4 regions of the Pantoea sp. X-Soil-ISGK-259 genome follow, and region 4 is predicted to be linked to each of the others. Evidence: predicted binding sites of a transcription regulator. Region 4 holds the regulator's gene; each other region holds the start of a gene.
The links. Region 4 encodes PhoB, which activates phosphate uptake and scavenging genes when phosphate is short. Its sites were predicted from a motif close to CTGTCATAAAACTGNCNNAT; they were not measured.
Positions count from the first base shown of each region.

Region 1: acuI (acrylyl-CoA reductase (NADPH)) is a predicted target of PhoB. The motif match lies at 2,113-2,132, and genes of this name have one in related genera.
Region 2: pstS (phosphate ABC transporter substrate-binding protein PstS) is a predicted target of PhoB. The motif match lies at 6,703-6,722, and genes of this name have one in related genera.
Region 3: ugpB (sn-glycerol-3-phosphate ABC transporter substrate-binding protein UgpB) is a predicted target of PhoB. The motif match lies at 4,629-4,648, and genes of this name have one in related genera.

Region 1 is NZ_AP035986.1:3,346,596-3,354,629, reverse strand. It holds gene AC6I77_RS15930 (heme ABC transporter ATP-binding protein) at 1-340, shown strand, start outside; gene AC6I77_RS15925 (CinA family protein) at 432-929, shown strand; gene acuI (acrylyl-CoA reductase (NADPH)) at 958-1,941, opposite strand; gene AC6I77_RS15915 (ornithine decarboxylase) at 2,503-4,656, shown strand; gene mltC (membrane-bound lytic murein transglycosylase MltC) at 5,583-6,662, opposite strand; gene AC6I77_RS15905 (oxidative damage protection protein) at 6,717-6,989, opposite strand; gene mutY (A/G-specific adenine glycosylase) at 6,989-8,034, opposite strand, start outside.
Region 2 is NZ_AP035986.1:7,448-15,481, forward strand. It holds gene atpA (F0F1 ATP synthase subunit alpha) at 1-357, shown strand, start outside; gene atpG (F0F1 ATP synthase subunit gamma) at 410-1,276, shown strand; gene atpD (F0F1 ATP synthase subunit beta) at 1,307-2,704, shown strand; gene AC6I77_RS00055 (F0F1 ATP synthase subunit epsilon) at 2,729-3,148, shown strand; gene glmU (bifunctional UDP-N-acetylglucosamine diphosphorylase/glucosamine-1-phosphate N-acetyltransferase GlmU) at 3,309-4,679, shown strand; gene glmS (glutamine--fructose-6-phosphate transaminase (isomerizing)) at 4,833-6,662, shown strand; gene pstS (phosphate ABC transporter substrate-binding protein PstS) at 6,828-7,871, shown strand; gene pstC (phosphate ABC transporter permease PstC) at 7,958-8,034, shown strand, end outside.
Region 3 is NZ_AP035986.1:3,741,463-3,749,496, reverse strand. It holds gene AC6I77_RS17895 (branched-chain amino acid ABC transporter substrate-binding protein) at 1-359, shown strand, start outside; gene livH (high-affinity branched-chain amino acid ABC transporter permease LivH) at 431-1,357, shown strand; gene AC6I77_RS17885 (high-affinity branched-chain amino acid ABC transporter permease LivM) at 1,354-2,625, shown strand; gene livG (high-affinity branched-chain amino acid ABC transporter ATP-binding protein LivG) at 2,622-3,389, shown strand; gene livF (high-affinity branched-chain amino acid ABC transporter ATP-binding protein LivF) at 3,391-4,104, shown strand; gene ugpB (sn-glycerol-3-phosphate ABC transporter substrate-binding protein UgpB) at 4,720-6,036, shown strand; gene ugpA (sn-glycerol-3-phosphate ABC transporter permease UgpA) at 6,092-6,979, shown strand; gene ugpE (sn-glycerol-3-phosphate ABC transporter permease UgpE) at 6,976-7,821, shown strand; gene AC6I77_RS17855 (sn-glycerol-3-phosphate import ATP-binding protein UgpC) at 7,823-8,034, shown strand, end outside.
Region 4 is NZ_AP035986.1:926,887-934,920, reverse strand. It holds gene brnQ (branched-chain amino acid transporter carrier protein BrnQ) at 1-1,261, opposite strand, end outside; gene AC6I77_RS04205 (cobalamin-independent methionine synthase II family protein) at 1,653-2,759, opposite strand; gene AC6I77_RS04200 (PstS family phosphate ABC transporter substrate-binding protein) at 2,921-3,841, opposite strand; gene phoR (phosphate regulon sensor histidine kinase PhoR) at 3,861-5,174, opposite strand; gene phoB (phosphate response regulator transcription factor PhoB) at 5,189-5,878, opposite strand; gene sbcD (exonuclease subunit SbcD) at 6,076-7,275, shown strand; gene AC6I77_RS04180 (AAA family ATPase) at 7,272-8,034, shown strand, end outside.

The DNA of each region.
Region 1 (8,034 bases), 2.4 Mb from region 4:
GGTGCTGGCACAGCTCTGGCTGGAGGGAAGACCACGCGGCTGGCTGTTTCTGGATGAGCCGACCTCTGCGCTGGATCTCTTCTGGCAGCAGCAAACCTTGCGTTTACTACGCCAGCTGACGCGCGCCGGAGATCTCACCGTCTGTACCGTGTTACATGACCTTAATCAGGCTTCATTGTGGGCCGATCGCATACTGCTGCTGCACGCAGGCCAACTGGTGGCACAAGGTTCGCCGCAGGCGGTAATGACGGAAGCGACGCTGACGCGCTGGTACCAGGCCGATCTTCAGGTAGTGGCACATGCCGAAAGTGGACAGCCGCATATCCAGCTGCGTATCTAGACCGTTTCGCTTTAAAAACATTGTGTTGCGCGCTTTGAATCGCTGATTTTGCGCTATACCTGGAGTTCCGGGCAGCCTTAAGGAGACCATAATGGCAAAATCATTAGATCAAACCGCTGAGCAACTGGGTAATATTTTACTCTCCTCCGGACTTCATCTGGCGACCGCCGAATCCTGTACCGCCGGACTGATCAGCATGACGCTGGCCGCCGTGGAAAACAGCGGTGACTTCTATACCAGCGGCTTCGTAACCTACAGTGAAAATGCCAAAACGCGTCTGCTGGGGGTACATCCAGACACGCTGAAACAGCACACGGCGGTGAGCGAGAAAACAGCGAGGGAGATGGTGCAGGGAGCCTGCGCCCGCTCTGGTGAACCGGTAGGACTTTCAATCACCGGCTATGCCGGACCGGACGGCGGCGAGGATGGCACACCGGCAGGCACTATCTGGTTTGGCTGGGTGTTGCCCGACGGCAGGGTCGAGGCGGAGTGCCATCAGTTCAGCGGCGATCCAAAATCGGTGATGGAGCAGGGCACGCAGTTCGCGCTGGAAGGGCTGATCAAACGGCTGCAGCGAGCCGATCGATAAAGGCGCGATTCACGCGCCTTTAAAAGCGTTAGCGGCAGTCGACAATAAGGCGGCCCTGTACTTTGCCATCCAGCAATGCATGCGCACCTTCTCTGGCTTCACTCAGCGGAATGACCCGGCTCAGCTTGTTGAGCCGTTCACTATCCATCAGCTCGCCGAGTCGCTGCCACGCCTGCTCACGAAGTGGCTTCGGACACATCACGCTATCGACCCCGGCCAGCGTAACGCCACGCAAAATAAAGGGGGCAACGCTGGCTGGCAGATCGAGTCCCTGTGCCATGCCGCAGGCGGCAACCGCGCCGTCACGCTGCGTAGCGGCCAGCACATTGGCCAGAGTATGACTGCCGACGCTGTCTATCGCGGCGGCCCAGCGCTCTTTTGCCAGCGGTTTGCCAGGCTGGGAAAGCGCTTCACGGTCAATGACCGATGCCGCGCCCAGCGTCTCGATCAGATATGCAGGGTCGCTGGTGCGTCCGCTCGACGCAACTACTTCATAGCCCAGACGCGCCAGCAGGCTGACGCTGTAGCTGCCGACGCCGCCACTGGCCCCGGTCACCAGCACCGGTCCGCGTTCCGGTGTGATGCCCTGTTTTTCGAGCGCCATCACACAGAGCATCGCGGTCAGCCCCGCTGTACCGATGGCCATGGTTTGCAGCGGACTCAGCGCTGCGGGCACACGGACCAGCCAGTCGCCGCTGACGCTGGCTTTCTGCGCCAGGCCACCCCACTGTTTTTCGCCCACGCCCCAGCCCGTCAGCAGCGCCACATCATCCTCTTTCCAGTCGGGATGGCGGCTGGCGGTCACACGCCCCACAAAGTCGATACCTGGCACCATCGGGAACTGGCGCACTATCGGGCCTTTGTTGCAGATAGCCAGGGCATCTTTGTAGTTCAGGGATGAGTAGCTGACGTCGAGTGTGACATCGTGGTCGGGCAGTTGAGATTCGGGGAGATCTTTCAGCAGGGAACGGTAACCTTGTTCGTCATTTTCAATGACCAGTGCCTTGAACATGCAGCCTCCGGCAGAGTGGGAAAGAGGGATCAGTTTACGCCTGACAGCAGTAATGCGGTAGGGCAATGGCCGCCTCGCCAGGTGAAGCGGGTGGCTGGCGCGGAAAAGCGTGCTGACAGGAGTGTAGAGGCTGATGCATAAATTTGCATATAATTCAGATAATTAGTCGAATTGTGAATTTTTTATGATAAATAGGCTATAAAAATCATGTTGTTACATTTTTGCAGGGTGACTGAATAATTGTCCGGGTCGGGTTGTCCACGTATAAAAAAGATGACATTATGACCGCCACTTTTTGACCCTGCTTCTTCATCACAGAGGACGTCGCCATGTCCGGTTCACCGCGCACTCGCCCGGATTACCGTTCGCTTTTTCCGGCGCACATCGTGTTTTCCACATTGCCGAACGCTTCGTTATTTCTCATGCGGTGAGGCCAGCCAGGCCGCGGTTGTGGGGCTTTTCTCCATGGGCTGCGTAATGCCTTTCTGTTAATAATTCGCCGGGGCGCTGTCCCCATGATTGTGCCTCAGGCACTTCCTCCCTGACGTTAGGGATTCTGTTATGACTCCACTGAAAATTGCTGCCAGCGCCGCTGTCGCGCCCAGTCTGACCCTGAACACCTCGCGTGACGTAGTGACGCTGGATAACACCGACTTTACTGATGTGGCAGCGGTTGTCGTTTCGCTGGCAGATACCCGCAGCGGTGTACTGGCGCTGCTGCGGCATACCGGCTTTAATCTGCCGGTGTTTGTCGCAAATGCGTTTGAAGAAGAGGTGATGCACCTGCCCGGCGTCAGCGGTGAGCTGAATGGCGAGCCGCAGGAGTGGATAGCGCTGGAAGCGGCTGCGCAGGCGTATGAAGCTGAGCTATTGCCACCCTTTTTCGAGACGCTGACCCGCTATGTCGACATGCAGAACAGCACCTTTGCCTGTCCCGGCCATCAGGGCGGCGCGTTTTTTAAAAAGCATCCGGCGGGTAAACAGTTTTATGACTTTTACGGCGAGAATGTTTTCCGTTCTGATATGTGCAACGCCGACGTCAAACTGGGCGATCTGCTGATCCACGAAGGCTCAGCCAAAGATGCGCAGAAGTATGCAGCAAAGGTATTTAACGCCGACAAAACTTACTTTGTGCTTAACGGCACCTCCAGCGCCAATAAAGTAGTGACCAATGCGCTGCTGACCCGCGGCGATCTGGTGCTGTTTGACCGCAACAATCATAAGTCTAATCATCATGGCGCATTGATTCAGGCGGGCGCGACCCCGGTTTATCTTGAAGCGGCACGTAACCCCTTCGGTTTTATCGGCGGCATTGACGCGCACTGTTTCGATGAAGCCTATCTGCGCGAGCAGATAGCGACAGTGGCACCAGAGCGCGCGACAGAGGCGCGGCCTTTCCGTCTGGCGATCATCCAGCTGGGCACCTACGACGGTACGGTTTACAACGCACGTCAGGTCGTAGATCGTATTGGTCATCTGTGTGATTACATCCTGTTTGATTCCGCGTGGCTCGGCTATGAGCAGTTCATTCCCCTGATGGAGGGCTGTTCGCCGCTGACGCTAGAGCTGAATGAGAACGATCCCGGCATCTTTGTCACGCAGTCCGTGCATAAGCAGCTGGCAGGTTTTTCACAAACCTCGCAGATCCACAAAAAAGATAATCACATTCGCGGACAGCGGCGTTTCTGTCCGCACAAGCGACTGAATAACGCTTTTATGCTGCATGCATCAACCAGCCCGTTCTATCCGCTGTTTGCCGCGCTGGATATCAACGCCAGAATTCATCAGGGCGAAGCGGGGCGTCGCATGTGGGATGAGTGCGTCATGGTGGGCATTGATGCACGTAAAGCGATCCTGGACCGCTGTGAAATGATCCTGCCGTTTGTGCCGGAGACGGTAGAGGGTCAGCGCTGGCAGGATGCGCCTACGGAGACGATCGCCCGCGATCTGCGCTATTTCAGCTTTGAACCCCAGTCGAAGTGGCACGGCTTTGCGGGTTACGCCCGCGATCAATATCGGGTCGATCCCTGCAAGCTGCTGCTGACCACGCCGGGCATCGATGCTGCCAGCGGCGAATACAGTGATTTTGGGATCCCCGCGACCATACTGGCGAACTACCTGCGTGAGAACGGCATTGTGCCGGAGAAGTGCGATCTCAACTCGATCCTGTTCCTGCTGACCCCGGCTGAGAGTCCGGAGAAGATGGCGAATCTGGTGGCGATGCTGGCGCAGTTTGAGCAGCATGTAAAAGAGGATGCGCCGCTGGCCGAAGTGCTGCCGACGATTTATCGCAAGAATGCGCAACGCTATGCCGGCTATACTCTGCGTCGCCTCTGTCAGGAGATGCACGATCTCTACGTCAGTCACAACGTTAAGGATCTGCAGCGTCTGATGTTCCGCGCTGCGGAGTTCCCGCCAGTGAGGGTCAATCCGCAGGATGCGCATCAGGCTTATATTCGCGGCGAAGTGGAGCTGGTCCCCATTGCCGATGCAGCCGGGCGTGTCGCTGCTGAAGGCGCGCTGCCTTATCCTCCTGGCGTGCTGTGCGTTGTGCCAGGTGAAGTGTGGGGTGGCGCGGTGCAGCGTTATTTCCTGGCGCTGGAAGAGGGGCTTAACCTGCTGCCGGGCTTCTCGCCGGAGCTGCAGGGTGTTTATACCGAAGAGGATGACCAGGGACAGAAGTATCTGGTGGCGAATATGATAGTGGAGCGCTGATCTGAGCGGGGGCAGAGGCGGGTAGCGGCCCGCCGGGCCTTTTTGTTCGCTGCGGGAACGGGCGCTGAGAATTTTTCGTTCGCCTGCCAGCATACTGACGCTGAGCGGGTTCCGTCCGCCAGGCGTGGGGGAGTTTCAGTTCGCCTGAGCAGGCGGACGTGTAAAGGCGTCCGCCCGCCCCTTAACAATCCCGGCGTCCGGCTGCCTGCGCGCCCCGCTTTGCGGGGTGCCTTCGTCACGCCCTGCGGCCCGAGGACCGTCCGGACTCGCCATCCCTGGCTCGTTCCGTCCTTTCGCCGACGTCCTGTCGGCTCATCCTGGCCTCCGGTTGTTCCTCAGCGCTTCGGACGCCTCTGGTAAAACCCCTGCCTGCGATTTCTTTTTGCTTTCTGTGGTGCGGCGCTGTCTGATGGACCGAAAGCAAAGCTAATTTTGAAAACTTTCAGCGACAATGAATCAACATTTAAAGAAGAGATAAAAGCGGGGAAAGGGAGGCCGTCAGAACCGCTGAGCGGATGAGGGATTTCAGGACGAGCGACAGGGATGTCGCGAAGAGGCGGGTTCGCGCCAGGGATGGCGCGTCCCGACGGTCCGTGAGAAATCCTGAAGAAGCGAAGGGATCGCGAAGCGGCGGTGAAGCAGGCCGGAGCCCGGGGTCAAGGGGGCGCGGCGACTGGCGCCCCCTTGTTGGTCGCCTGCAGAGGCGTGACTGAAACTGCCCAGCATGCCAGGCGAACGAAACCTTCTCAGCGCCTGTTCGCGCAGCGAACCATCGGCCAGGCGGTCGGAACCCGCTCAGTGCCAGCTCGCTGCCAGGCGAACGAAACCTTCTCAGCGCCCGTTCGCGCAGCGAACAAACACCAGCTTCAGCTCCGTACTCAAGCCCCGTTCGCGCAGCGAACAACAACCCCGCTTCAGCGGGCCGATCAGAATCCCCGATAACTCTTCTGCGCAGTACTCACCTTATACAGATAACGACGCGACTCCGCCGATGGGTGCTGGTTCGCCAGGGTCGAGTAAACCTTGCTGGATGACATACCGTTGATCATCGAAAACGCCCGATCTTTATCGCTGGAGAAGACGCGCAACACGCTGCCTGCACCACCGTTATAGGCGGTGATCACCGCATAGCGGCGTGATACCGGATCCTGAATGCCGCCCAGATAGCTGCGCTGCAACAGCGACAGATAAGCCGTACCGGCATCAATATTGTTCTCTGGATCCAGCAGATAACTGCGACTCGGCTTGCCCCATTTACCCTTCATGCGGAAGACGTCAACACCGGCGGTGTGCTGCACCACCTGCATCAGACCCAGCGCATCAGAGTGGCTTACGGCGTAGGGGTTAAAGCTCGACTCGGTCTGCATAATCGCCAGGATCAATGAGGCATCGACACCATACTGTTCGGAAGCTTTACGCACCATCGGCAGGTATTTGTGCGCACGTTTGTCCAGGTGGTTCGGCACCATCGGAATCGAAATGCTGTAAATCACATGCAGACCCGAAGTGCGACGCATCAACTTATTCTGGATCAGATAGTCAGCAAAAGCTTCCGCGCGGCCCTGCCAGCGAATCGGCTGACCGGTGTTATCCAGCACCTGACCATAGAGCAGCGGCTCTTTACTGATCTCGATGTCGTTGGCGTCAGAATAGAGATCGACATTACCCGGATCTTCACCAATCAACAGCGTGGTCACGATCGCCTGACGCAGACTGGCCATCGGATCGGTGCCAGAAATCGTCTCGATGGTCAGCTTACCGCTTTCAAAGTTGATGTGGCTGCGGGTGTAATAGTTGTCGCTGTATTTGACGTAATCTTTTGGTCCGGCGATCAGGACCTCATTGATACCCCAGATATTCTCAATATTATGAGCAAACTGCCCCATCAGAATATCAAAGGCGTTGGTGTCTTTTACCCACTCCTCGTGGGTCTGCTGCTTCTTTGACCCGGAGCAGGAAACCAGAAGTGGTGCTATCACCAGCAGGGCGATTAATTTTTTATTCATTGGGAATGCAAGCCTGACCTGGATAACCGGCCTCAGTGATGAGGCCCGGAATGTTTACGCTTCTGGCGGTGTATAGCCTTCGATATGAACGTCTTTACCTTCGAACAGGAAATTGATCATCTCCTTCTCCAGCACTTTACGATCTTCGGGATTCATCATGTTGAGCTTTTTCTCGTTGATCAACATGGTCTGTTTCGCCATCCACTTCTGCCAGGCTTCTTTGGAGATGTCGTTGTAAATACGCTTACCCAGGTCGCCCGGATAGAGCTGAAAATCCTGACCTTCCGCGTCGCGCTGTAAAAAAGTACAAAAAATGGTGCGGCTCATTACTCTTCCTCATTAATCTCACAACTGTCCAAAGCCAGTTGTCGGGGATGGCGCAGCTCGTGTAACAGGCGCTCAACGGGTGCAGCTAATCCCACAGATGGTGGCAGCGCTAAGTTATACCAGAGACCGCCTGCTTCATCCATCGCCGCCCCGGCAGAAGGCCATGACAGCCACATTGGCACGATATCAAGATGGAAATGGCTGAAGGTGTGACGAAACGCGGTTAGCTGCTGCGGTTTTGCATGGATGCCACGCGCCGTCAGCCAGTCGGTGAGCGCCGTTTCGGTGGTGAACTGCGGGAAGCAGAACAGACCGCCCCACAGGCCCACAGGCGGACGCTGCTCCAGCCAGACATCATCGCCATCCTGCATCATCAGGAACCAGCCGCTGCGTTCCGGCAGCACCTGCTTAGGTTTCTTGCCGGGATAGCTCGCCCAGCTGCTGCTGGCGTAAGCTTCACAGCCGCTGTTCAGCGGACAGATTTCACACTTCGGCTTCGATCGGGTACAGACGAGAGCACCCAGATCCATCATTGCCTGATTAAACTGGCTGACGCCCTCGGCAGGGGTGACCTCTTCACTGATCTGCCAGAGACGCTTTTCGACCTCTTTTTTACCCGGCCAGCCGCCAATGGCATAGCAGCGAGCCAGCACACGCTTGACGTTGCCATCCAGAATCGGGAAGTGCTGGCCCAGCGACAGCGACAGAATCGCGCCGGCCGTGGAGCGGCCAACGCCGGGCAGGGCAGAGACATCATCAAAATTACGCGGGAACTCGCCCTGATGCACTTCAACAATCTGCTTTGCGGCTTTATGCAGATTACGCGCACGGGCGTAGTAGCCCAGCCCGGTCCAGAGATGCAGCACCTCATCGAGCGGTGCCGCAGCCAGATCGGTAACCGTGGGGAAGCGCGCCATAAAGCGTTCAAAATAGGGGATTACCGTGGCAACCTGGGTTTGCTGTAGCATCACTTCAGAGAGCCACACCTTATAAGGCGTTTTCTCCAGCTGCCACGGCAGGGTTTTGCGACCAAAGCGCTGATACC
Region 2 (8,034 bases), 920 kb from region 4:
GCGCTGGCACAGTATCGTGAACTGGCGGCGTTCTCGCAGTTCGCCTCTGATCTGGACGATGCAACCCGCAAACAGCTGAGCCATGGTCAGAAAGTGACCGAGCTGCTGAAGCAGAAACAGTATGCGCCGATGTCTGTCGCGCAGCAGGGTCTGGTTCTGTTCGCTGCAGAGCGTGGCTACCTGAACGACGTTGAACTGGCAAAAATTGGCAGCTTCGAAGCTGCGCTGCTGGCCTTCGCCGATCGCGACCACGCTGAGCTGATGGCTGAAATCAACCAGTCGGGTAACTTTAACAACGATATCGAAGCGAAGCTGAAAGGCCTGATCGATACGTTTAAAGCAACCCAGTCCTGGTAATGTCTGGCGGCTTGTCTGAAAAGGCAGGCCGCAAGGCTTTGAGGAGAAGCTAATGGCCGGCGCAAAAGAGATACGAAGCAAGATTGGAAGCGTGAAAAACACGCAGAAGATCACCAAAGCGATGGAAATGGTCGCCGCCTCCAAGATGCGTAAAACGCAGGAACGCATGGCGGCCAGCCGTCCGTATGCAGACACCATGCGCAAAGTGATTGGTCACCTTGCGTTGGGTAATCTGGAATACAAGCACCCTTACCTGGAACAGCGCGACGTGAAGCGCGTCGGCTACCTGGTCGTTTCTACAGACCGCGGGCTTTGTGGTGGTTTGAACATTAACCTGTTCAAAAAATTACTGGCGGATATGAAGTCCTGGTCCGATAAAGGCGTGCAGAGCGATCTGTCGATTATCGGTTCAAAAGGGGCGTCATTCTTCAGTGCAGTAGGTGGCAACATCGTGGCGCAAGTCAGCGGCATGGGCGATAAACCTGCCCTGTCTGATCTGATTGGCCCGGTAAAAGTGATGTTGCAGGCGTATGATGAAGGCCGCATCGACAAACTGATGATCGTCAGTAACAAGTTCAATAACACCATGTCTCAGACTCCGACCATCACCCAACTGCTGCCGTTAGCGCCAGCGGAAGGTGAAGAAGAGATGAAGGCGAAGACCTGGGATTACCTGTACGAACCCGATCCGAAAGCGCTGCTGGATACCCTGCTGCGTCGTTATGTCGAATCGCAGGTTTATCAGGGTGTGGTGGAAAATCTGGCCAGTGAGCAGGCCGCACGTATGGTAGCGATGAAAGCCGCAACCGATAACGGCGGAAATCTGATCAAAGAGCTGCAGTTGGTTTACAACAAAGCTCGTCAGGCCAGCATCACCCAGGAACTTACCGAGATCGTCTCGGGGGCCTCCGCGGTTTAACCAGGTTTGGAATTAGGTAGAGGATTCAAGATGGCAACTGGAAAGATTGTCCAGATTATCGGCGCCGTTGTTGACGTCGAATTCCCTCAGGACGCGGTACCGCAAGTGTACAGCGCGCTCGAGGTTATGAATGGTGATGCGCGTCTGGTGCTGGAAGTACAGCAGCAGCTGGGCGGCGGCGTAGTACGTACCATCGCAATGGGTACGTCTGACGGCCTGAAGCGTGGTCTGAACGTCAACGACCTGCAGAAACCGATTCAGGTACCGGTCGGTAAAGCGACTCTGGGCCGTATCATGAACGTTCTCGGCGAGCCAATCGATATGAAAGGCGAGCTGAAAGAAGAAGATGGCAGCGCAGTAGAGATTGCCTCTATTCACCGCGCAGCGCCTTCTTATGAAGATCAGTCTAACTCGCAGGAACTGCTGGAAACCGGCATCAAGGTTATCGACCTGATGTGTCCGTTTGCCAAAGGCGGTAAAGTGGGTCTGTTCGGTGGTGCGGGTGTAGGTAAAACCGTCAACATGATGGAACTGATCCGTAACATCGCAGCTGAACACTCAGGTTACTCAGTGTTTGCTGGTGTGGGTGAGCGTACTCGTGAGGGTAACGACTTCTACCACGAAATGACTGACTCAAACGTTATCGACAAAGTTGCTCTGGTCTATGGCCAGATGAACGAGCCGCCGGGTAACCGTCTGCGCGTAGCCCTGACCGGTCTGACCATGGCGGAAAAATTCCGTGATGAAGGCCGCGACGTTCTGCTGTTCATCGATAACATCTACCGTTATACCCTGGCCGGTACAGAAGTCTCTGCACTGCTGGGTCGTATGCCATCTGCGGTAGGTTACCAGCCAACGCTGGCAGAAGAGATGGGTGTGTTGCAGGAGCGTATTACCTCCACCAAGACCGGTTCAATCACTTCCGTACAGGCCGTTTACGTCCCTGCGGATGACCTGACTGACCCGTCACCAGCAACCACCTTTGCGCACTTAGACTCAACGGTAACGCTGAGCCGTCAGATCGCATCTCTGGGTATCTACCCGGCCGTTGACCCACTGGACTCTACCAGCCGTCAGCTGGATCCGCTGGTTGTTGGTCAGGAACACTATGATGTTGCGCGTGGCGTTCAGTCACTGCTGCAGCGTTATCAGGAACTGAAAGACATCATCGCCATCCTCGGTATGGATGAGCTGTCTGAAGAAGACAAACTGCTGGTGGCACGTGCGCGTAAGATTCAGCGCTTCCTGTCTCAGCCGTTCTTCGTTGCGGAAGTATTCACCGGTTCACCGGGTAAATACGTTACGCTGAAAGACACTATCCGTGGCTTTAAAGGCATCATGGAAGGTGAGTTTGACCACCTGCCAGAGCAGGCCTTCTACATGGTTGGCGCCATCGAAGAAGCCGTGGAAAAAGCGAAGAAACTGTAATAACGGTTTCCCGGGAGGAAGATTATGGCTATGACTTATCACCTGGATGTGGTCAGCGCAGAGGAGCAGTTGTTCTCTGGTCTGGTACAGAAGATTCAGGTGTCAGGTAGCGAAGGTGAACTGGGGATTTTCCCTGGCCATGCGCCGCTGCTGACTGCCATTAAGCCTGGAATGATCCGTATCGTGAAACAGCACGGCGAAGAGGAGTATATCTACCTCTCTGGCGGCGTGCTGGAAGTGCAACCAGGCAGCAGCACCGTTCTGGCCGATACCGCGATTCGCGGTACCGATCTGGACGAAGCGCGCGCGCTGGAAGCAAAACGCAAAGCAGAAGAGCACATGAACAGCAGCCATGGTGACGTGGACTATGCTCAGGCCTCTGCCGAGCTGGCGAAAGCCATTGCTAAACTGCGCGTGATCGAACTGACCAAAAAAGCGATGTAATCCAGCTTTATGCGTCACGAAATGCCAGCCCTCGGGCTGGCATTTTTTTTGCCTGCGGTGCCCGATCTGCCTGTCCGCCTAATTTCGGCCTGAGAAAAATGTAGTAATCTCAACCTCAAACCGTTTTACTTTCACCCGTAAAAATTCACTCAGGATAGTTATGTCTAACAGTGCGATGAGTGTGGTGATCCTTGCAGCTGGCAAGGGCACCCGTATGTATTCCGATCTGCCTAAAGTTCTGCATACGCTGGCAGGCAAACCGATGGTTCAGCACGTCATTGATGCCGCCAAAGGGCTGGGCGCACAGCATGTGCATCTGGTTTATGGTCATGGCGGCGATCGCCTGAAAGCGACCCTCACTGACAGCACGCTTAACTGGGTGCTGCAGGCCGAGCAGCTCGGCACCGGCCATGCTATGCAGCAGGCTGCCCCTGCTTTTGCAGATGATGAAGATATCATGATGCTCTATGGCGACGTGCCGCTGATCACGCAGGCGACATTGCAGCGACTTCGCGAAGCAAAACCGCAGGGCGGCATCGGCTTACTCACCGTGGTACTGGATGACCCTACCGGCTATGGCCGCATTGTGCGTGAAAACGACACAATCACTGGCATTATCGAACAGAAAGATGCCAGCCCGGCGCAGCTCACTATTAAAGAGATCAACACCGGCATTCTGATCGCCAACGGTGGCGACTTAAAACGCTGGCTGGCGCAGCTGACCAACAACAATGCGCAGGGTGAGTATTACATCACCGATATTATCGCGCTGGCGCATCAGGAAGGCCGGGTGATCAACGCGGTCCATCCGGCACGCATCAGTGAAACGGATGGTGTCAATAACCGGCTGCAGCTGGCGACATTAGAACGCACTTACCAGGCTGAACAGGCGGAAAAACTGCTACTGGCCGGCGTAATGCTGCGCGACCCGGCCCGTTTTGATCTGCGTGGAACGCTGACCCATGGACGGGATGTTGAAATCGACACCAACGTCATTATTGAAGGCCAGGTCACGCTGGGCTCGCGCGTCAAAATTGGCGCGGGCTGCATTATCAAAAACAGCGTGATTGGCGATGACTGTGAAATCAGTCCCTATACGGTGATCGAGGACGCTAATCTCGCCACCGCCTGTACAGTTGGGCCTTTTGCCCGTCTGCGTCCTGGCAGCGAGCTGGCGCAGGCCGCCCACGTGGGTAACTTCGTCGAAATGAAGAAAGCGCGTCTGGGTAAGGGTTCGAAAGCGGGTCACCTCTCCTACCTGGGTGATGCAGAGATTGGCGACAACGTGAATATCGGTGCAGGCACGATCACCTGCAACTACGATGGCGCGAATAAATTCAAAACTGTGATTGGCGATGACGTGTTTGTCGGCTCGGATACGCAGCTGGTGGCACCGGTCAACGTCGCGCCAGGCACCACCATCGCGGCAGGTACTACCGTTATGAGGGATGTGCCTCAGGCTGGTCTGGTTTACAACCGCAAAGAGCAGAATCACAAAGCGGACTGGCAGCGTCCGGTGAAGAAAAAATAAATTTTTAACGGCCCGCTGTATGCGGGCCGATGCAGTGCAGTGCCAAAACTATAATCCCCACTCTCTACAAGGCTCGGGGAACCGGCAAAGCCGGATATCAGGTCGCATGACAACAGAAGTGGCGAAAAGCCATGTAGTCAGGAAAACATCATTATGTGTGGAATTGTTGGTGCAGTAGCACAACGCGATATCGCAGAAATTCTGCTGGAAGGTCTGCGTCGTCTTGAATATCGCGGATATGATTCGGCCGGTCTGGCCGTGGTCGATCGTCAGGGGCACGTCACGCGCCTGCGGCGGTTAGGGAAAGTGCAGAAGCTGGCAGAAGCCGCTGAACAGCAACCGCTGATTGGTGGCACCGGCATCGCGCACACGCGCTGGGCAACCCATGGCGAGCCGTCGGAAGCGAATGCGCATCCGCACATCTCAGAGCACATTATCATTGTGCACAACGGCATCATTGAAAACCATGAGCCGCTGCGCGCTGAGCTGATCGCGCGCGGCTACGTCTTTGCCTCTGAAACCGACACCGAAGTGGTGGCGCATCTGGTTCACTGGGAGCAGAAGCAGGGCGGTTCACTGCGCGAAGTGGTGTTGCGTGTGATTCCACAGCTGCGCGGTGCCTATGGCATGGTGATCATGGATAGCCGCGATCCCTCACTGCTGGTGGCGGCCCGCTCCGGCAGCCCGCTGGTGATTGGCCGTGGGATGGGTGAAAACTTTATCGCTTCAGATCAGCTGGCCCTGCTGCCAGTGACCCGCCGCTTTATCTATCTGGAAGAGGGTGATATCGCCGAGATCAGTCGTCGTGATGTCACGATTATTGACCGCGAAGGCAACACCGTGACGCGTGCCGAGATCGAATCTAATCTGCAATATGATGCCGGTGACAAAGGTATTTACCGTCACTACATGCAGAAAGAGATCTACGAACAGCCGATGGCGCTGAAAAGCACGCTGAGCGGTCGGTTCAGTCAGGGTCAGGTTGATCTCAGCGAGCTGGGCGCGGGCGCAGAAGCGCTGCTGAGCCAGGTAGAGCATATCCAGATTATCGCCTGTGGCACCTCCTACAACTCTGGCATGGTGTCACGCTACTGGTTTGAGTCGCTGGCTAACCTGCCCTGTGATGTGGAGATCGCCTCTGAGTTCCGCTATCGCAAGTCAGCAGTGCGCAAAAACAGCCTGCTGATCACCCTGTCGCAGTCGGGTGAAACGGCAGATACCCTGGCGGCGCTGCGTCTCTCTAAAGAGCTGGGCTATCTGGGCTCGCTGGCGGTCTGTAACGTGGCCGGTTCGTCACTGGTGCGGGAATCTGACCTGGCATTGATGACCAAAGCGGGCACCGAAATTGGCGTCGCCTCCACCAAAGCATTCACTACCCAGTTAGCGGTGCTGCTGATGCTGGTGGCGAAACTGGGCCGTCTGAAAGGGATGTCTGCTGAGACTGAACATGAGATCGTTCATGCCCTGCAGGCGTTGCCGAACCGGATTGAGCAGATGCTGGCGCAGGATAAGCTGATTGAGAATCTGGCTGAAGGCTTCTCTGACAAGCATCACGCGCTGTTCCTGGGACGTGGCGATCAATACCCGATTGCCATGGAAGGGGCGCTGAAGCTCAAGGAGATCTCCTACATTCATGCGGAAGCCTACGCGGCAGGCGAGCTGAAGCATGGCCCGCTGGCGCTGATTGATGCGGACATGCCGGTGATCGTGGTGGCACCTAACAATGAACTGCTGGAGAAGCTCAAATCCAACATCGAAGAGGTACGCGCTCGCGGCGGCCTGCTCTATGTGTTTGCGGATCAGGATGCGGGCTTCAGCGACAGTGACGGCATGAAGATTATTCCGTTACCGCACGTTGAAGAGGTGATTGCCCCCATCTTCTACACCGTGCCGTTGCAGTTACTCTCCTATCACGTTGCCCTGATCAAAGGGACCGACGTCGATCAGCCACGTAACCTGGCAAAATCGGTTACCGTGGAATAACCTGGTGGGCCCCGTCGCGGGCCCACTTCATTCCGGCTCTCTGTCATATAACTGTCATATTTCGTACATTTCACTGTCATCAAACTGTCCTATTTTCCCTCCTGCAGCAATCACAGACTCTTACTAAAACGGCCCCAAGCCTGACTTTTCTCCCCTGGAGGGAACATGACACTGATGCGTAGCACCGTAGCCCGAATCCTCGCCACCACCTTCGCCGTAAGCGCGGTATCTGCTTTTGCGGCCACCGATCTCACTGGCGCAGGCGGGACGTTCCCGGCGCCGGTTTATGCCAAGTGGGCAGCAGAATATCAGCAAGCCACCGGTAGCAAAATTAACTACCAGGGCATCGGTTCATCTGGCGGCGTTAAACAGATCATCGCCAAAACCGTTGATTTCGGTGCGTCCGATGCGCCAATGAAAGATGAAGATCTGCAGAAAAATGGCCTGTTCCAGTTCCCTACCGTGATCGGTGGTGTGGTACTGGCAGTTAACCTGCCCGGTATCAAGTCAGGCCAGCTGACGCTGGATGGCAAGACCGTTGGCGATATCTATCTCGGCACCATCAAAAAGTGGAACGACCCGGCGATCGCCAAACTTAACCCGGGCGTGAAACTGCCGGAAACCAACATCAACGTGGTGCGTCGCGCTGATGGTTCAGGCACCTCATTCGTCTTCACCAGCTATCTGGCGAAAGTGAACCAGGACTGGAACAGCAAAATTGGTAAAGGCAACACCGTTAACTGGCCAGTGGGTCTGGGCGGTAAAGGCAACGACGGCGTCGCCGCGTTTGTTCAGCGTCTGCCGGGTTCAATCGGTTATGTTGAATATGCCTACGCTAAACAGAACAACCTGACCTACACCAAACTGATGGATGCTGATGGTAAAGCGGTGGCACCAAGCGAAACCAGCTTCAGCAATGCCGCGAAAGGCGCAGACTGGAGCAAATCGTTCGCACAGGATCTGACCTTCCAGAAGGGCGCTGATGCCTGGCCAATCTCCTCAACCACCTTCATTCTGATCTATAAAGACCAGGCGAATGCGGCCAAAGGCGCTGAAGTACTGAAGTTCTTCGACTGGGCTTACAAGAAAGGCAGCAAAACCGCCACTGCGCTGGATTATGCTGCGCTGCCAGAGAGCGTGACCGAGCAGATTCGCGCCGCCTGGAAAGCCAACATCAAAGACAGTTCTGGTAAAGCGCTTTATCAGTAATTGACCGACCCTGACCGGGCAGCGGTCCGGTCAGACCCAACGGGCGGCTCATGCCGCCCTGATAACTTCTGAAGACTGAGACTTCTATGGCTGCAACGAAGCCGGCATTCAAAGCCCCGGGTAAACAAGGTGATAAGATTTTTGGCGCGCTGGTCAGACTGGC
Region 3 (8,034 bases), 2.8 Mb from region 4:
TCTCCAATATCGCGGGTGATGCATCAGAAGGTATCTATGTGACGCTGCCGAAGCGCTACGACCAGTTGCCGGAGAACAAGGCGATTGTTGAGGCCATCAAAACCAACAGCGCACAGAATCGCAAGGATCCGACCGGTCCGTTCGTCTGGACCACTTATGCGGCAATCCAGTCGCTGGTAGCGGGTATCGAACGCAGTAAGAGCGACGAGCCAGACGCGATCGCGAAAAACCTGAAAACCGGTGAGCCGGTACCAACAGTGATGGGCAACCTGAGCTGGGATCAGAAAGGCGATCTGAAAGGCTTCGAGTTCGGCGTATTCAAATGGCACAAAGACGGTTCGTCTACCGCAGTTAAGTAATCGTTCCATCGACAGACCAATCCTCTGCCGCGTCGGCAGAGGATTTTCCCGTTCTCATGCAGGTCTTCACTATGTCCGAGCAGTTTCTTTATTTCATTCAGCAGATGCTTAACGGGGTCACTCTCGGCAGCACCTACGCGCTGATCGCCATTGGTTACACCATGGTTTACGGCATTATCGGCATGATCAACTTCGCCCACGGCGAAGTCTATATGATCGGCAGCTATGTCTCTTTTATCGTGATTGCCGCCCTGATGATGATGGGTATCGACACGGGCTGGCTGATGATTGCCGCTGGCTTCGTGATGGCGATACTGATCTCCAGCGCCTACGGCTGGAGCATAGAGCGCGTCGCCTATAAGCCGGTGCGATCGTCGAAGCGTCTGATCGCACTGATCTCCGCCATCGGCATGTCGATCTTTCTGCAAAACTACGTCAGCCTGACGCAGGGTTCACGCGACCTGGCGCTGCCGAGCCTGATCACCGGACAGTGGACGGTAGGCGAGAGCAACGGTTTTGCCGCCACAATTTCTACCATGCAGGTTGTGATCTGGGTGGTGACGTTCCTGGCGATGCTGGCGCTGACCACCTTTATCCGTTATTCCCGCATGGGCCGCGCCTGTCGCGCCTGCGCTGAAGACCTGAAAATGGCCAGCCTGCTGGGAATTAACACCGACCGCGTCATCTCGCTGACCTTTGTGATTGGTGCTGCCATGGCGGCGGTAGCGGGCGTGCTGCTGGGCCAGTTCTACGGCTCCATCAACCCCTTCATCGGCTTTATGGCGGGCATGAAAGCCTTTACCGCTGCCGTGCTGGGCGGCATTGGCAGTATTCCGGGCGCGATGATTGGCGGCCTGGTTCTGGGCATTGCTGAAGCACTGACCTCCGCATATCTCAGCACGGAATACAAAGATGTGGTGTCGTTTGCTCTGCTGATCGTGGTGTTGCTGGTAATGCCGACCGGGATTCTGGGTCGCCCGGAGGTTGAGAAAGTATGAAATCTTCCTTTATCAACGCGCTGCTCTCTTCTGTCATGCTGCTGGTGCTGGCCAGCTTCTTTATGGGCATGCGTCTCGGCCTCGACGGCACCCGACTGGTGGTGCAGAGCGCGGGTGACGTGCGCTGGAACTGGATTTTCGTCGGCTGTGCCGTGGTCTTTCTGTTTCAGCTGCTGCGTCCGTTCTGGCAGCGCGGTCTGAAAAAGATTTCCGGTCCGGCGCTGGTGCTGCCTGGCATCGACGGCTCAACGCCGAAGCAGAAGCTGTTTATGCTGGCGCTGATCCTGGTCGCTGTGGCCTGGCCCTTTTTCGTGTCGCGCGGCACGGTAGACATCGCCACGCTGACGCTGATCTACGTGATGCTCGGTCTGGGCCTGAATGTGGTGGTCGGCCTGTCGGGGCTGCTGGTGCTCGGCTATGGTGGCTTCTATGCCATTGGCGCTTACACCTTTGCTCTTCTGAACCACTATTTTGGTCTCGGCTTCTGGGAGTGTCTGCCGCTGGCGGGCATTGTCTCGGCGCTGTTCGGGCTGCTGCTCGGCTTTCCGGTGCTGCGCCTGCGCGGAGACTATCTGGCGATCGTCACGCTGGGCTTCGGCGAGATTGTGCGTATTTTGCTGCTGAATAACACGGCGATTACCGGCGGTCCCAACGGCATTGCGCAGATCCCCAAACCGTCACTGTTCGGCCTTGAGTTTGGCCGCAAAGTCTCTGAAGGGGGCTGGAACACCTTCCACGATTTCTTTGGCCTGAAATACGATCCCAGCGACCGCGTGATTTATCTCTACCTGGTGGCGCTGCTGCTGGTGGTGCTGACGCTGTTCGTGATCAACCGGCTGCTGCGGATGCCGCTGGGCCGTGCCTGGGAAGCATTGCGTGAGGATGAGATTGCCTGCCGTTCACTGGGCCTGAGCCCGACCCGCATCAAGCTGACCGCCTTTACCATCAGTGCCGCGTTTGCTGGTTTCGCGGGCACGCTGTTTGCTGCGCGCCAGGGCTTTGTCAGCCCGGAGTCCTTTACCTTTGTCGAATCGGCTTTTGTGCTGGCGATTGTGGTTCTGGGCGGAATGGGTTCGCAGTTTGCAGTGATTCTGGCGGCCATTCTGCTGGTGGTGTCGCGCGAGCTGATGCGTGATCTGAATGAATACAGCATGCTGGTGCTGGGTGGCCTGATGGTGCTGATGATGATCTGGCGTCCGCAGGGATTATTGCCGATGAAGCGTCCGCATCTGAAGCTCAGAACCGGTAAAAAAGGAGAGCAGGCATGATCCAGCCTTTATTAGCCGTTGAAGGCCTGATGATGCGCTTCGGCGGTTTGTTAGCCGTGAACAATGTGGCGCTGGAGCTGCGTCCGCAGGAGATCGTTTCGCTGATTGGCCCTAACGGTGCCGGTAAAACCACCGTGTTTAACTGCCTGACCGGTTTTTATAAGCCCACTGGCGGCACGATTAAACTGCGTGAACAGCATCTGGAAGGATTGACGGGTCAGAAGATTGCGCAGATGGGCATTGTGCGTACTTTCCAGCATGTGCGTCTGTTCCGTGAGATGACGGTAATTGAAAACCTGCTGGTCGCTCAGCATCAGCACCTGAAAAGCGGCGTGTTTTCCGGCCTGCTGAAAACACCTGCGTTTCGCCGTAGTGAGAGCGAGGCGCTGGATCGCGCGGCGACCTGGCTGGAGCGGGTCGGTCTGCTGGAGCTGGCTAACCGTCAGGCGGGCAATCTGGCCTATGGTCAGCAGCGTCGGCTGGAGATTGCACGCTGCATGGTGACGCGCCCGGAGATCCTGATGCTGGATGAACCGGCAGCAGGCCTTAACCCTAAAGAGACCCACGAGCTGGATGCGCTGATTGCGGAGCTGCGTGGCGAACATAAGGTATCAGTGCTGCTGATTGAACATGATATGAAGCTGGTGATGGGCATTTCTGACCGTATTTATGTGGTTAATCAGGGAACGCCGCTGGCTAACGGAACGCCGGAAGAGATTCGTAATAATCCGGATGTCATCCGTGCCTATTTAGGAGAGGCCTGAGATGGCAAATGCGATGTTAACCATTGAGAACGTCAGCGCCCACTACGGCAAAATTCAGGCGCTGCACAATGTCAGCCTCTATATCAATCAGGGTGAAATCGTTACCCTGATTGGCGCTAACGGCGCCGGAAAAACCACGCTGCTGGGTACGCTGTGCGGTGAGCCACGCGCCACGCAGGGCACCATTACCTTTGATGGCAAAGCTATCACCGACTGGCAAACGGCGCGCATTATGCGTGAAGCGATTGCCATCGTGCCGGAAGGCCGGCGGGTGTTTTCGCGCATGACGGTGGAAGAGAACCTGGCGATGGGCGGTTTTTTTGCCAGCCGTCCGGATTATCTGACGCGGATCAAACGCGTTTATGAACTCTTCCCGCGTCTGGAAGAGCGTAAAATCCAGCGCGCTGGCACCATGTCAGGCGGCGAACAGCAGATGCTGGCAATTGGCCGTGCACTGATGAGCCAGCCGCGACTGCTGCTGCTGGATGAGCCGTCACTGGGGCTGGCACCGATCATTATTCAGCAGATCTTCGACACTATTGAGCAACTGCGTAGCGAGGGGATGACGATCTTCCTGGTGGAGCAGAATGCGAACCAGGCGCTGAAGCTGGCGGACAGGGGCTATGTGCTGGAGAACGGGCATGTGGTGCTCGAAGACACAGGTGCAGCGCTACTCTCCAACGAAGCCGTCCGCAGCGCTTACCTGGGTGCCTGATGGGGCACGGCCTGGCTTGCTTGCCAGGTTCCGGTTGGGCAGTGCTCGCCATCCTCACGTACTACGTGTACGCTCCGGTGGCTGCGCGCTGTCCGCCCGCAACCTGCCTGCGCCGCCGACGGCCTTGAGTGTCGGTGTGGGTGGTGGTGCCGACGGCCTTCAAATTTGCCTGAAAGTAGGCGCAAGTTCTGCCATTGCCAGAGGCCGTTATAGCTTCTGGTAATAAATCCGACGTAATAATGATGTATAGCAGCTCAGGTTGCTGACAAACTCAAATCAGGTGAATCTGGCCGCAACACATAAACTTAACGCGCAGGGAACACGGGCAGAAGAGGAAAGCGTCACGTGCCATGGACGGTGCGGGCCGAGCGTGTCATGGATGACGGTTTTTGCGTCTTTCCGATCTGACCGTGTTCTCTGTGCAGGGCACAGTCTTAAAGCAAGCCAGACTTTGTCAACAATCTCAACAATAGTTAGCTGCTCCGCTTTTCCTCTTTTTCGCCTGTCATCCTGCTGTCATCTCCCTGTTATTAATCCGTCATTTCCCCGTGTCATGTTACTTCGCGAAACAGAAATCCGTGATTTCACGCGTATTTACCTGCACAGGAAAATTCTATGTCCGTCGTTACCTTTCGTCGTAGCCTGATGAGCGCGCTGCTCGGTCTGACGCTCAGCAGCCATGCCATGGCCGCCACTGAGATCCCTTTCTGGCACTCCATGGAAGGCGAGCTTGGCAAAGAAGTGGATTCGCTGGCACAGCGTTTTAACGAGACGCATCCCGATTACAAAATTGTTCCGACCTACAAAGGTAACTACGAGCAGAGCCTGGCAGCAGGGATTGCGGCCGTGCGCAGCGGCAAAGCGCCAGCGGTGCTGCAGGTCTATGAAGTCGGTACGGCGACCATGATGGCCTCAAAGGCGATTGTGCCGGTGCATCAGGTATTCAAAGACGCCGGCATTCCCTTCGATGAAAAACAGTTCGTGCCAACGGTGGCGGGCTACTACAGCGACAGCAAAGGTCAGCTGATCTCTCAGCCGTTCAACAGCTCGACGCCGGTGCTCTACTACAACAAAGACGCCTTTAAAAAAGCGGGCCTGAACCCGGACCAGCCGCCTAAAACCTGGCAGGAGCTGGCGACAGATGCCGCCGCACTGCGTAAATCGGGCATGAGCTGTGGCTACGCCAGCGGCTGGCAGGGCTGGATCCAGATTGAAAACTTCAGTGCCTGGCATGCTCTGCCGGTCGCGACGGAAAACAACGGATTTGACGGACTCGATGCGGTGCTGGAGTTCAACAAGCCGGTGCAGGTTCGTCATATCGAACTGCTGGAAGCGATGAACAAGAAAGGGGACTTCACCTACTTTGGCCGCAAAGATGAATCCACCGCCAAGTTCTATAACGGCGATTGCGGTATCACCACCGCCTCATCCGGTTCGCTGGCCGATATCCGTCACTACGCCAAATTCAACTTCGGCGTTGGCATGATGCCGTATGACGACACCGTACCGAATGCGCCGCAGAACGCCCTGATTGGCGGAGCCAGCCTGTGGGTAATGAAAGGCAAAGATGCAGCAACGTACAAAGGCGTAGCTGAGTTCATGCAGTTCCTGGCTAAACCGGAAATCGCTGCGGAATGGCACCAGAAAACTGGCTATCTGCCGATTACGACCGCCGCCTACGAGCTGACGAAACAGCAGGGCTTCTACGACAAAAATCCGGGTGCGGATATCGCGACCCGCCAGATGATGAACAAGCCGCCATTGCCCTTCACTAAAGGCATGCGTCTGGGCAATATGCCGCAGATTCGTACCGTGATCGACGAAGAGCTGGAAAGTGTCTGGACCGGCAAACAGTCGCCACAAAGCGCACTGGATAACGCCGTGAAACGCGGCAACGAGCTGTTGCGCCGCTTTCAGCAGCAGGTGAAGTAATCTCTTCCTGCGGGCCCGCTCAGGCTGGCCCGCTCTTTCTGACGCCAGGTATGCCATGTCTTCATCCCGTCCGGTCTTTCGCACCAGTCTGTTGCCCTATCTTCTGGTACTGCCGCAACTGCTGATTACCGCCATCTTCTTTCTCTGGCCTGCGGGTGAAGCGCTGTGGTACTCGCTGCAAAGCCTCGATCCCTTTGGCATCTCCAGCAGCTTTGTCGGGCTGGAAAACTTCAGACGGCTATTTGCCGATCCTTACTATCTGGATTCCTTCTGGACCACGATAAAATTCAGTGGCATGGTCACGGTGTTTGGCATGGTCTTCTCGCTGCTGCTGGCGGCGCTGGTGGATTATGTGGTGCGACTGCGCCGCCTCTATCAGACCCTGCTGCTGCTGCCTTACGCCGTTGCGCCGGTGGTGGCTGCGGTGCTGTGGATGTTTCTGTTTAACCCTGGCCTGGGTCTGTTCAGCTACCTGCTGAACCACGTCGGCTACAACTGGAACTTCGCGCAGAACAGCGGTCAGGCGATGTTCCTGGTGGTGCTGGCCTCGATCTGGCAGCAGATGAGCTACAACTTCCTGTTTTTCTTTGCCGCACTGCAGTCTATCCCTAAATCGCTGGTGGAAGCCGCTGCCATCGACGGTGCCGGACCGGTGCGTCGCTTCTTCAACCTCTCACTGCCGCTGATCACGCCGGTCAGCTTCTTCCTGCTGGTGGTGAACCTGATCTACGCCTTCTTCGATACCTTCCCGGTGATCGATGCCGCAACCGGCGGCGGGCCGGTGCAGGCGACCACCACGCTGATCTACAAAATCTATCGCGAAGGCTTTACCGGTCTGGATCTCTCCTCTTCCGCGGCGCAGTCGGTGGTGCTGATGTTGCTGGTGATCGGGCTGACGGTGCTTCAGTTCCGCTTTGTTGAACGTAAGGTGCAATACCAATGATTGAGAATCGACGCGGGCTGGATATCTTCAGCCACATCGTGCTGGTGCTGGGCGTGCTCACTATCCTCTTTCCGCTCTATGTCGCCTTTGTGGCGGCAACGCTGGATAACGAGGCGGTCTATCAGGTGCCGATGACCCTGGTGCCCGGCACGCACCTGTGGGAGAACATCTCGCGCATCTGGACGCAGGGCGTCAACGGCAGCGGACCAGCGTTTGGCCTGATGCTGCTCAACAGCATGATCATGGCGCTGGGCATCACCTTCGGCAAAATTACGGTGTCGATGCTGTCGGCGTTTGCGCTGGTCTGGTTTCGCTTTCCGCTGCGGTCGCTCTTTTTCTGGCTGATCTTCATCACCCTGATGCTGCCGGTTGAGGTGCGTATCTTCCCCACGGTGCAGGTGATAGCCGACCTTAATATGCTCGACAGCTACAGCGGATTAACCCTGCCGCTGATGGCGTCGGCCACCGCGACTTTCCTGTTCCGTCAGTTTTTTATGTCGCTGCCGGATGAGCTGGTAGAAGCGGCGCGTATCGACGGTGCCAGCGCAATGCGCTTCTTTATCGACATTGTTCTGCCGCTGTCGAAAACCAATCTGGCGGCGCTGTTTGTCATCACCTTTATCTACGGCTGGAACCAGTATCTCTGGCCGCTGCTGATCATCAATGACGCCAGCCTCGGCACAGCGGTGGCGGGGATCAAAAGTATGATCTCCACCAGTGGATCGCCGACCCAGTGGAATGAAGTGATGGCGGCAATGTTATTAACCCTGATCCCGCCGTTGGTGGTGGTGTTAGTCATGCAGCGTGCCTTTGTGCGCGGTCTGGTTGAGAGTGAGAAATAAGATGGCAGGCGTAACCCTTCAGGCAGTAACCAAGTCCTACGATGGCAAAAATCAGATCATTCAGCCGCTGAACGTCACCATCAATGACGGCGAGTTTATGGTGATGGTGGGGCCATCCGGCTGCGGTAAATCGACGCTGCTGCGCATGGTAGCCGGACTGGAGCGCGTCAGCTCCGGTGATATCTACATCGACAACCGGCGCGTCACTCAGGA
Region 4 (8,034 bases):
GCAGCATCACCAGCGACGGCGGCAACCAGGCGAGACCCTGATCGGCCAGCGGCAGATGCTGACTGAAAGCGGGCAGCAAATCTTTAAACCCGGTGGTTTTAATCGCATCAACAATGCCAAACAGCAGGCTTACCAGCATCGCTGGCGCGATAATCCGGCTGCTCTTGTTCCACCAGTTAAGGGTGAAACTCAGTACAACCAGCACGATACAAGGCGGGTAAATCGCCGTGAGTACCGGGATGGAGATCTGAATCAGGTGGCTCAGGCCGAGGTTCGACACCACCATCGAGAACAGACCCAGAATAAACACCAGCGTTTTATACGATAACGGCAGGTATTGCGCAAAAAATTCCGCACAGGCACAGGTCAGGCCAACGGCGGTCACCATGCAGGCAACAAAAATCAGTGCGGCCAGGAAGAGACTGCCCATATTGCCAAAGGTGTGCTGAACATACGCATGCAGAATCGCTGCGCCGTTGGCGTTTTGATCAACCAGCGCACCGCTGCCCGCGCCCAGCTTAAACAGGCAAAGGTAGACCAGCGTCAGGCCCAGACCCGCGATCAGGCCTGCCAGCACGGTATAGCGCGTCAGCAGCGCGGCATTGTCGACGCCACGCGAACGGGCGGCGTTGACAATCACGATGCCAAAAACCAGCGCGCCCAGCGTATCCATCGTCAGATAGCCGTTAACGAAACCGCTTGAGAACGCCGCATGCTGATAATCAACGGTCGCGGGAATGGTGCCACCCGCCGGCCACACCAGTGCAGCCACGCCCAGCACGGTCAGCGCGATAATTTTCAAGGGCGCAAGGAAGTGACCTACAGTGTCGAGCAGTTTGCCCGGATAAAGCGATACACCAATCACCAGCGCGAAGTAGATCAGGCTGTAGATAAACAGGGGCAGCGCACCATCGCCGGTCAGCGGCGCAATACCCATCTCAAATGAAACCGTTGCCGTACGCGGGGTGGCAAACAGCGGCCCAACAGCCAGATAGCACACGGTAGCCAGCACAATGCCCGCAACCTTGCCAATCGGAGTGCTGAGTGCATCCACGCCGCCGCCGACGCGAGCCAGCGCGATCACGGTCATCACCGGTAACCCGACTGCGGTAATCAGAAAACCAATTGCGGCGGTCCAGACGTGCTCACCAGACTGAATACCGACCATTGGCGGGAAAATGATGTTGCCCGCGCCAACAAACAGGGCGAATGTCATAAAGCCCAGCGCGAGAATGTCCTTCGAAGTTAAACGATGTGTCATACGGCCTGTCACTGATGTTGCGGTGGAAGTTGGGTTAGTGTTGTCCCCTCGCTGCGTGTAAACCGCGATCTGGCTGACAATGTCAGCGCATTATGCTCGTCGCAGGGTAAAGCGCAGGTGATTTAAGCTGCTTTTATTCTGTTCACAGAGGGATGGATCGACAACGGCGCTAAGTAAAACGTTTATAGCGGTGAAAGGCAATACGGGATCGGAAAACCAGAAGGTTATACCACCATTTTTCCCAAAGGCAGTGGATAGCGTTAATTTTTGCTGCAGGGACACAAGATGATGTGCCTAAATAATAGACAGAGCGTGAGAAATCCCCGCATGAACGGGGTTTCAGATACACAAAAGGCGCGTTTTACGCGCCTGTCTGCACAACGTTACAGCACTACCAGACCTGATTCGCGATATCCACCACCAAACGAATTTTCTGCCACTGCTGCGCTTCACTCAGGCTGTTGCCCTCTTCAGTTGAGGCGAAACCGCATTGCGGGCTGAGGCAAATCTGATCCAGGCTGACGTACTGCGCCGCCTCTTCCAGCCGGATTTTCACCTGCGCCGGATCTTCCAGTTCACCCACCTTAGTGGTGATTAAACCCAGCACCACCTGCTGATGACCCCGTTTAATGTAACGCAGTGGCTCAAAGCCGCCGGACCGGGCATTGTCATACTCCAGGAAGAACGCATCCACGTTGACGCTGCCGAACAGGATTTCTGCCACCGGCCCGTAGCCCCCCTCTGAGATCCAGGTGGAGCGGAAGTTCCCGCGGCAGACATGCAGACCCACCGTCAGATCGGCAGGCTTATCCTCCAGCGCTTTATTCAGTACCTGAGCGTAAATCTGTGCCAGCTGATCCGGATCGTCGCCGCGTTCGCGGATATCGCGCTTCTGATCTTCAGAGCAGAGATAAGCCCAGACGGTGTCATCCAGCTGCAGATAGCGGCAGCCCGCATCATAAAAGGCCTGAATCGCCGCTTTGTAGGTCTGCGCCAGATCCTCGAAGTAGTCCGCCAGATCGGGATAGACCTCTGCATCAATCACTTTGCGGCCACCGCGGAAGTGTAAAACGCTGGGGCTGGGAATGGTCATTTTTGGCACCGCATCCCCGGCAATACTCTGCAGGAAACGGAAATGCGCCAGCATCGGATGATCCGCCGGGAAACCGAGTTTGCTCACCACTTTCACGCCATGCGCTTTGGTCTGCACGCCATTAAACTGGATGCCCTGTTCCGCTTCATAGCGCTCAACGCCATTCAGGCCATAGAAGAAGTCGAAGTGCCACCAGCCGCGACGAAACTCGCCATCGGTGACCACCTTCAGGCCATTTTCACGTTGCTTCGCTACCACATCGCGAATCGCCTCATCTTCGACCTGCTGCAGGGCCGCCGCATCAATCTCTCCGGCAGCAAACGCTTCGCGCGCCTGCTTAATCGCAGCGGGACGCAGAAAACTGCCAACGGTGTCGGCACGGAACGGGGCGGTTTCTCTTTGCATGATCACTCCTGTCTCTCCTGCCGGTAATAACGACAGGAAATCATTACACTCTGAAATAAATAGCCATCTGGATGGCTACATGTCTGAAAACAGAGTGTCATGAGTGGCATGCATCTGCAACTGAAGAAAATTCAGGGATGATGAAAAAAATTCAACCGGGATTAACGCAGGGCGGCGCGCGCCTCTGCCATCTGGCTGTCTGAGAGCGGCAGATAGCCCGCTTCGCTGACCCGCCGCTGTCCTTGTGGTGAAAGAACCTGCTGCAGAAATGCCGCCACCAGCGGCGGCAGTGGTTTACCGGGTGCTTTATTAACATAGAGATAGAGTGGGCGCGCCCAGGGATAACGGCCGCTACGAATAGCATCGGCATCCGGAGCAATCGCCTGGCCCTGATCATTCGTCACCGCCAGCATTTTTACGCCGCTGAGATGAAAGCCAAAACTGGCGTAGCCGATGCTGCGCGAATTACCGGCCACCGCCTGCACCACCGCGGCCGAGCCAGGAAATTCCGCCACGTCGCTGCGGAAATCGCCTTTGCAGAGCACCTGCTGTTTGAAGAAACCCCAGGTGCCGGAGGCGGAATTACGTCCATAGCGCTGAATGGGGCGTTTGTTCCATTGCGCGCCGGTTAAACCGAGATCGCCCCAGCGCAGCGGCACACTGTGTGCGCCACACAGACGGGTAATGGAGAAGATGGCGTCGAGCTGACGCGGTTCAATCTGCTGCAGCGGGTTACGCTGATTCACTACCACCACCAGCGCATCCATCGCCACCGGCACCGCCAGCGGCGGATAACCGTAGCGCGCCTCAAAAGCCTGCCGCTCATCGGCCTGCATCGGGCGGCTCATCGGACCGAGCTGTGCGGCACCTGCTGCCAGCGCGGTCGGTGCGGTTGAGGAACCGGAGGCCTGAACCTGCACATTGACGCCCGGCGCCTGCCGACTAAAATCCTCGCCCCACAGGGTCATAAGATAGCCAAGCGTATCTGAGCCGACACTGCTGAGATTGCCGGAGAGCGTGCCGTGCTGGGCCAGCGCCAGGCCCGGCAGCAGCGTAACAATCAATAAAAGAAGAATGCGCATCAGGAAGATCCGGCAGCCACTAATGAACGGCATTCTCCTGCATCACGCTGCTGACAATCAACCTCGCAGGCAGCGTAAACGTAAAACAGGTCTCTTGGTGCGGCACGCTGGTGATGTCGAGCCGCGCGTTGTGGTGACTCAGCGCATGTTTCACAATCGCCAGACCCAGCCCGCTACCCCCGGTGGCGCGTGAACGCGCTTTATCGACGCGGTAGAAACGCTCGGTCAGACGGGGAATATGTTCTGAAGCAATACCCGGCCCGTTGTCGCAAACCCGGAAGGTGGCGCCCTGTTTGCCGCGCAGCCAGCTGATATCGATCCGCGTGCCATCCGGGGTGTGATTCACCGCGTTATAAACCAGATTGGAGATAGCACTGCGAAGCTGTTCATCGTTGCCGAACACTTTCAGATGGGGATCGGTATGGAAATGAATATCGTGACGACCGCCACTTAGCGTCGCCGCCTCATGCTGCAGCAGTTTCAGCATGACCGGCACATCCACCTTCTCTTTCAGATCGATGGCAGGCGCGGCTTCAATGCGCGACAGCGTCAGCAGCTGTTTGACCAGGCTGTCCATACGGCGCGTCTGCTCCGACATCGTGTGCAGCGCTTTGCTGCGCGAAGGCTCGCTCATCACCGAGTCGTTCATCATCTCCAGATAGCCCTGCAGCACCGTGAGCGGCGTACGTAACTCATGGCTGACGTTGGCAAAAAAGTTGCGGCGCGCCCCTTCCAGCTGATGCATCTGCGTCACATCACGCGCCACCAGCAGCCACTGCCCCTCGCTGTAGGGCATAACGCGGAATTCCATGTGAAGTTTGTTGTTCAGCACCAGCGTCAGGGGCTTGTCAAAATCGCGCTGGCGCAGATAGCGTGAGAACTCCGGATAACGCAGCAGATTGAGGATGTTCTGGCCATTATCTTCCGGCCAGCGCAGACCCAGGTGCTGTTGCGCCAGACCGTTACACCAGAAAATAGTGCCCTCTTCCGTGGTCAGGATCACCGCATCCGGCAGCGACTCGGCACCGCTGCGGAAACGTTTGATCAGATTACCGAGTTCACGTCGCCGCCGCCGGTTGCGCAGCTGCATCTGGTAAAGACCATAAAACAGCGGTTCCCAGCTGGCACGCCCGGCGGGTGGCGTCATGGTGCGGTCGAGCCACAGCCAGTGCGACAGCCGCATCAGATTGTGGAAATGCCATAACAGCACCATGACCACGCTCAGCAGCAACCACCAGGGCAAACCGCCAGACAGCAGGCCCAGCAGCACCGCAGGCAGACAGGCCAGCAGCAGTTCTGTCAGTAATCTCTTCCAGGAGAGGCGTTCCAGCACGGTAAAGGCTCCGTTTAGTAGCGGGCAGAGAAACGATACCCTGTTCCACGGACGGTTTGTACCATGCGATCGTGGCCGGAGACTTCCAGCGCTTTACGTAAACGGCGAATGTGAACATCAACAGTGCGATCTTCCACATACACATTGGTGCCCCAGACGTTGTTCAGCAGCTGTTCGCGGCTGTATACGCGTTCCGGGTGAGTCATAAAGAAGTGCAGCAGCTTATATTCGGTCGGGCCCATCTCCAGCGGCGTGGTTTCGGACATCACGCGATGTGAAGAAGGATCCAGACTCAGTCCCTGCATCTCAATCACCTCTTCCACCGCCATCGGTGAAATACGGCGCATCACCGCTTTAATTCGCGCCATCAGCTCTTTGGGTGAAAAGGGCTTGGTAATGTAATCATCGGCGCCCACTTCCAGGCCACGCACCCGATCTTCCTCTTCGCCACGCGCGGTGAGCATCATCACCGGGATATCCCGTGTCATCGCCTCGCGTTTCAGATGCTTGATAAACTGAATACCGCTGCCTCCAGGTAACATCCAGTCCAGTAAAATCAGATCGGGCCAGGGTTCAATCAGCCTGCCCACGGCACTGTCATAGTCTTCCGCCTCAATTGGCTGATAGTCGTTCTGCTCCAGAACAAAACACAACATTTCACGGATGGGGGCTTCATCCTCCACAACCAAAATGCGCTTAGCCATTATTACTCCTGCTGATTATGACGGCTGTCACTGAGATTCGCGGCGCCATTATGCGTCAGATTTGTGACACTTTTATGAAAAACATAACCTGCCTGTAACGCCGTTGGTAATCATTTATGACAGCGCAGCGACAATTTTTCGCTTTGGCCGCATAGCCAGTATAATCGCCGGGCGAATCACAACGGCAGGGACTCATCATGCGCATCATTCATACTGCGGACTGGCATCTGGGGCAGTTCTTTTACAACAAAAGTCGGGCAGCCGAACATCAGGCGTTTCTCGACTGGCTGTTGATCCAGATTGAACAGCATCAGGTGGATGCGTTGATTATTGCAGGCGATCTGTTTGATACCGGCACGCCGCCCAGCTACGCCCGCGAGATGTTTAACCGCTTTGTGGTGGCGCTGCAGCCCACCGGTTGTCAGCTGATTGTGCTGGCGGGCAACCACGATTCCGTGGCGACGCTGAATGAGTCGCGCGAACTGCTCGCCTGTCTCAACACCCGGGTAATAGCCACCCCCCAGGAACAGGATGATGTGTTGCTGCTGAACACCCGCCAGGGCGAACCAGGTGCACTGCTCTGTGCCATTCCCTATCTGCGACCGCGCGATATTCTGCGCAGCCGGGCGGGTCAGTCAGGACGCGATAAACAGACCTCGCTGCTGGAGGCGATTGCCCATCACTATCAGCAACGCTTCGCCGCCGCCCAGGCGCTGGGTCATGCATTGCCGATTATCGCTACCGGACATCTCACCACCGTCGGGGTCAGCCAGAGCGATTCGGTGCGTGACATCTACATCGGTACGCTTGATGCCTTCCCCGCCAGTGCCTTTCCGGCCGCTGACTACATTGCGCTGGGCCATATTCATCGCGCCCAGCGCGTGGCGGGCAGCGAGCATATCCGCTATAGCGGCTCGCCCATTCCGCTGAGTTTTGATGAGCTGGGCAGCGAAAAAAGCGTCTTTCTGCTGGAGCTTGCGGCAGGCGGCCTGCAATCCGTTACGCCGCTGGTGGTGCCGCACGCGCAGCCGATGCAGGTGCTGAAAGGATCGCTGGCGCAGATTGCGGAACAGTTACACGCCTTCAGCACGGCTGAGCAGGAGAAGCCAACCTGGCTCGACATCGAAGTCACTACGCAGGAGTACCTCAGCGATCTGCAGCATCAGGTCGAAACCCTGACCGCCACGCTGCCGGTTGAAGTCCTGCTGCTGCGCCGCAGCCGCGAGCAGCGGCAGCAGAGCCTGGCGCGGCTCGACAACGAAACCCTGAGTGAACTGAAAGTGGAAGAGGTCTTTGCCCGCCGGCTCGCGCTGGATGAGAAGCTGCAACCTGCGCAAATCGACGAGATGACCACCCTGTTCCGCCAGACGCTGGCCGCCATGGAAGAGACCCAATGAAGATCCTCACGCTACGGTTTAAAAACCTCAATGCTCTGCGCGGTGAATGGTTCATCGACTTCCGCGCCGAGCCTTTTGCCAGCAATGGCCTGTTTGCCATAACCGGCGCGACCGGCGCGGGTAAAACCACCCTGCTGGACGCCATTTGTCTGGCGCTCTATCACCAGACGCCGCGCCTGGGCGCGATTTCCCAGAGCCAGAATGCGCTGATGACGCGCGACTGTGCCGAATGTCTGGCTGAAGTAGAGTTTGAGATCAAAGGCGAAGCCTGGCGCGCCTTCTGGAGCCAGAACCGTGCGCGTGGCACCGCCGACGGTAAGCTGCAGGCCCCGCGCGTTGAGCTGGCGCGCTGCGCCGACAACACCATTGTTGCCGATAAAGTCGGTGACAAGCTGAAGATGATCGAAACCCTCTCCGGGCTTGATTTCGAACGTTTTACCCGCTCAATGATGCTGTCGCAGGGCCAGTTTGCCGCCTTCCTCAACGCTAAAGCCAGTGAGCGTGCCGAACTGCTGGAGGAGCTGACCGGCACCGAAATTTACGGCCTGATCTCCGCCGCTATCTACGAGCGTCACAAAGAGGCGAAAACGCAGCTGGATATGTTGCGCAGTCAGGCGGGTGCAATGGCACTGCTGGACAGTGACGCGCGTGACGCCCTGCAACTGCAGCTCACCGATCTGACCGACGCGGAACAGCGGCTCAGCGCGCACTATCAACAGGCGCAGCAGCAGCAGCAGTGGCAGCAGCAGGCGCAGCAGT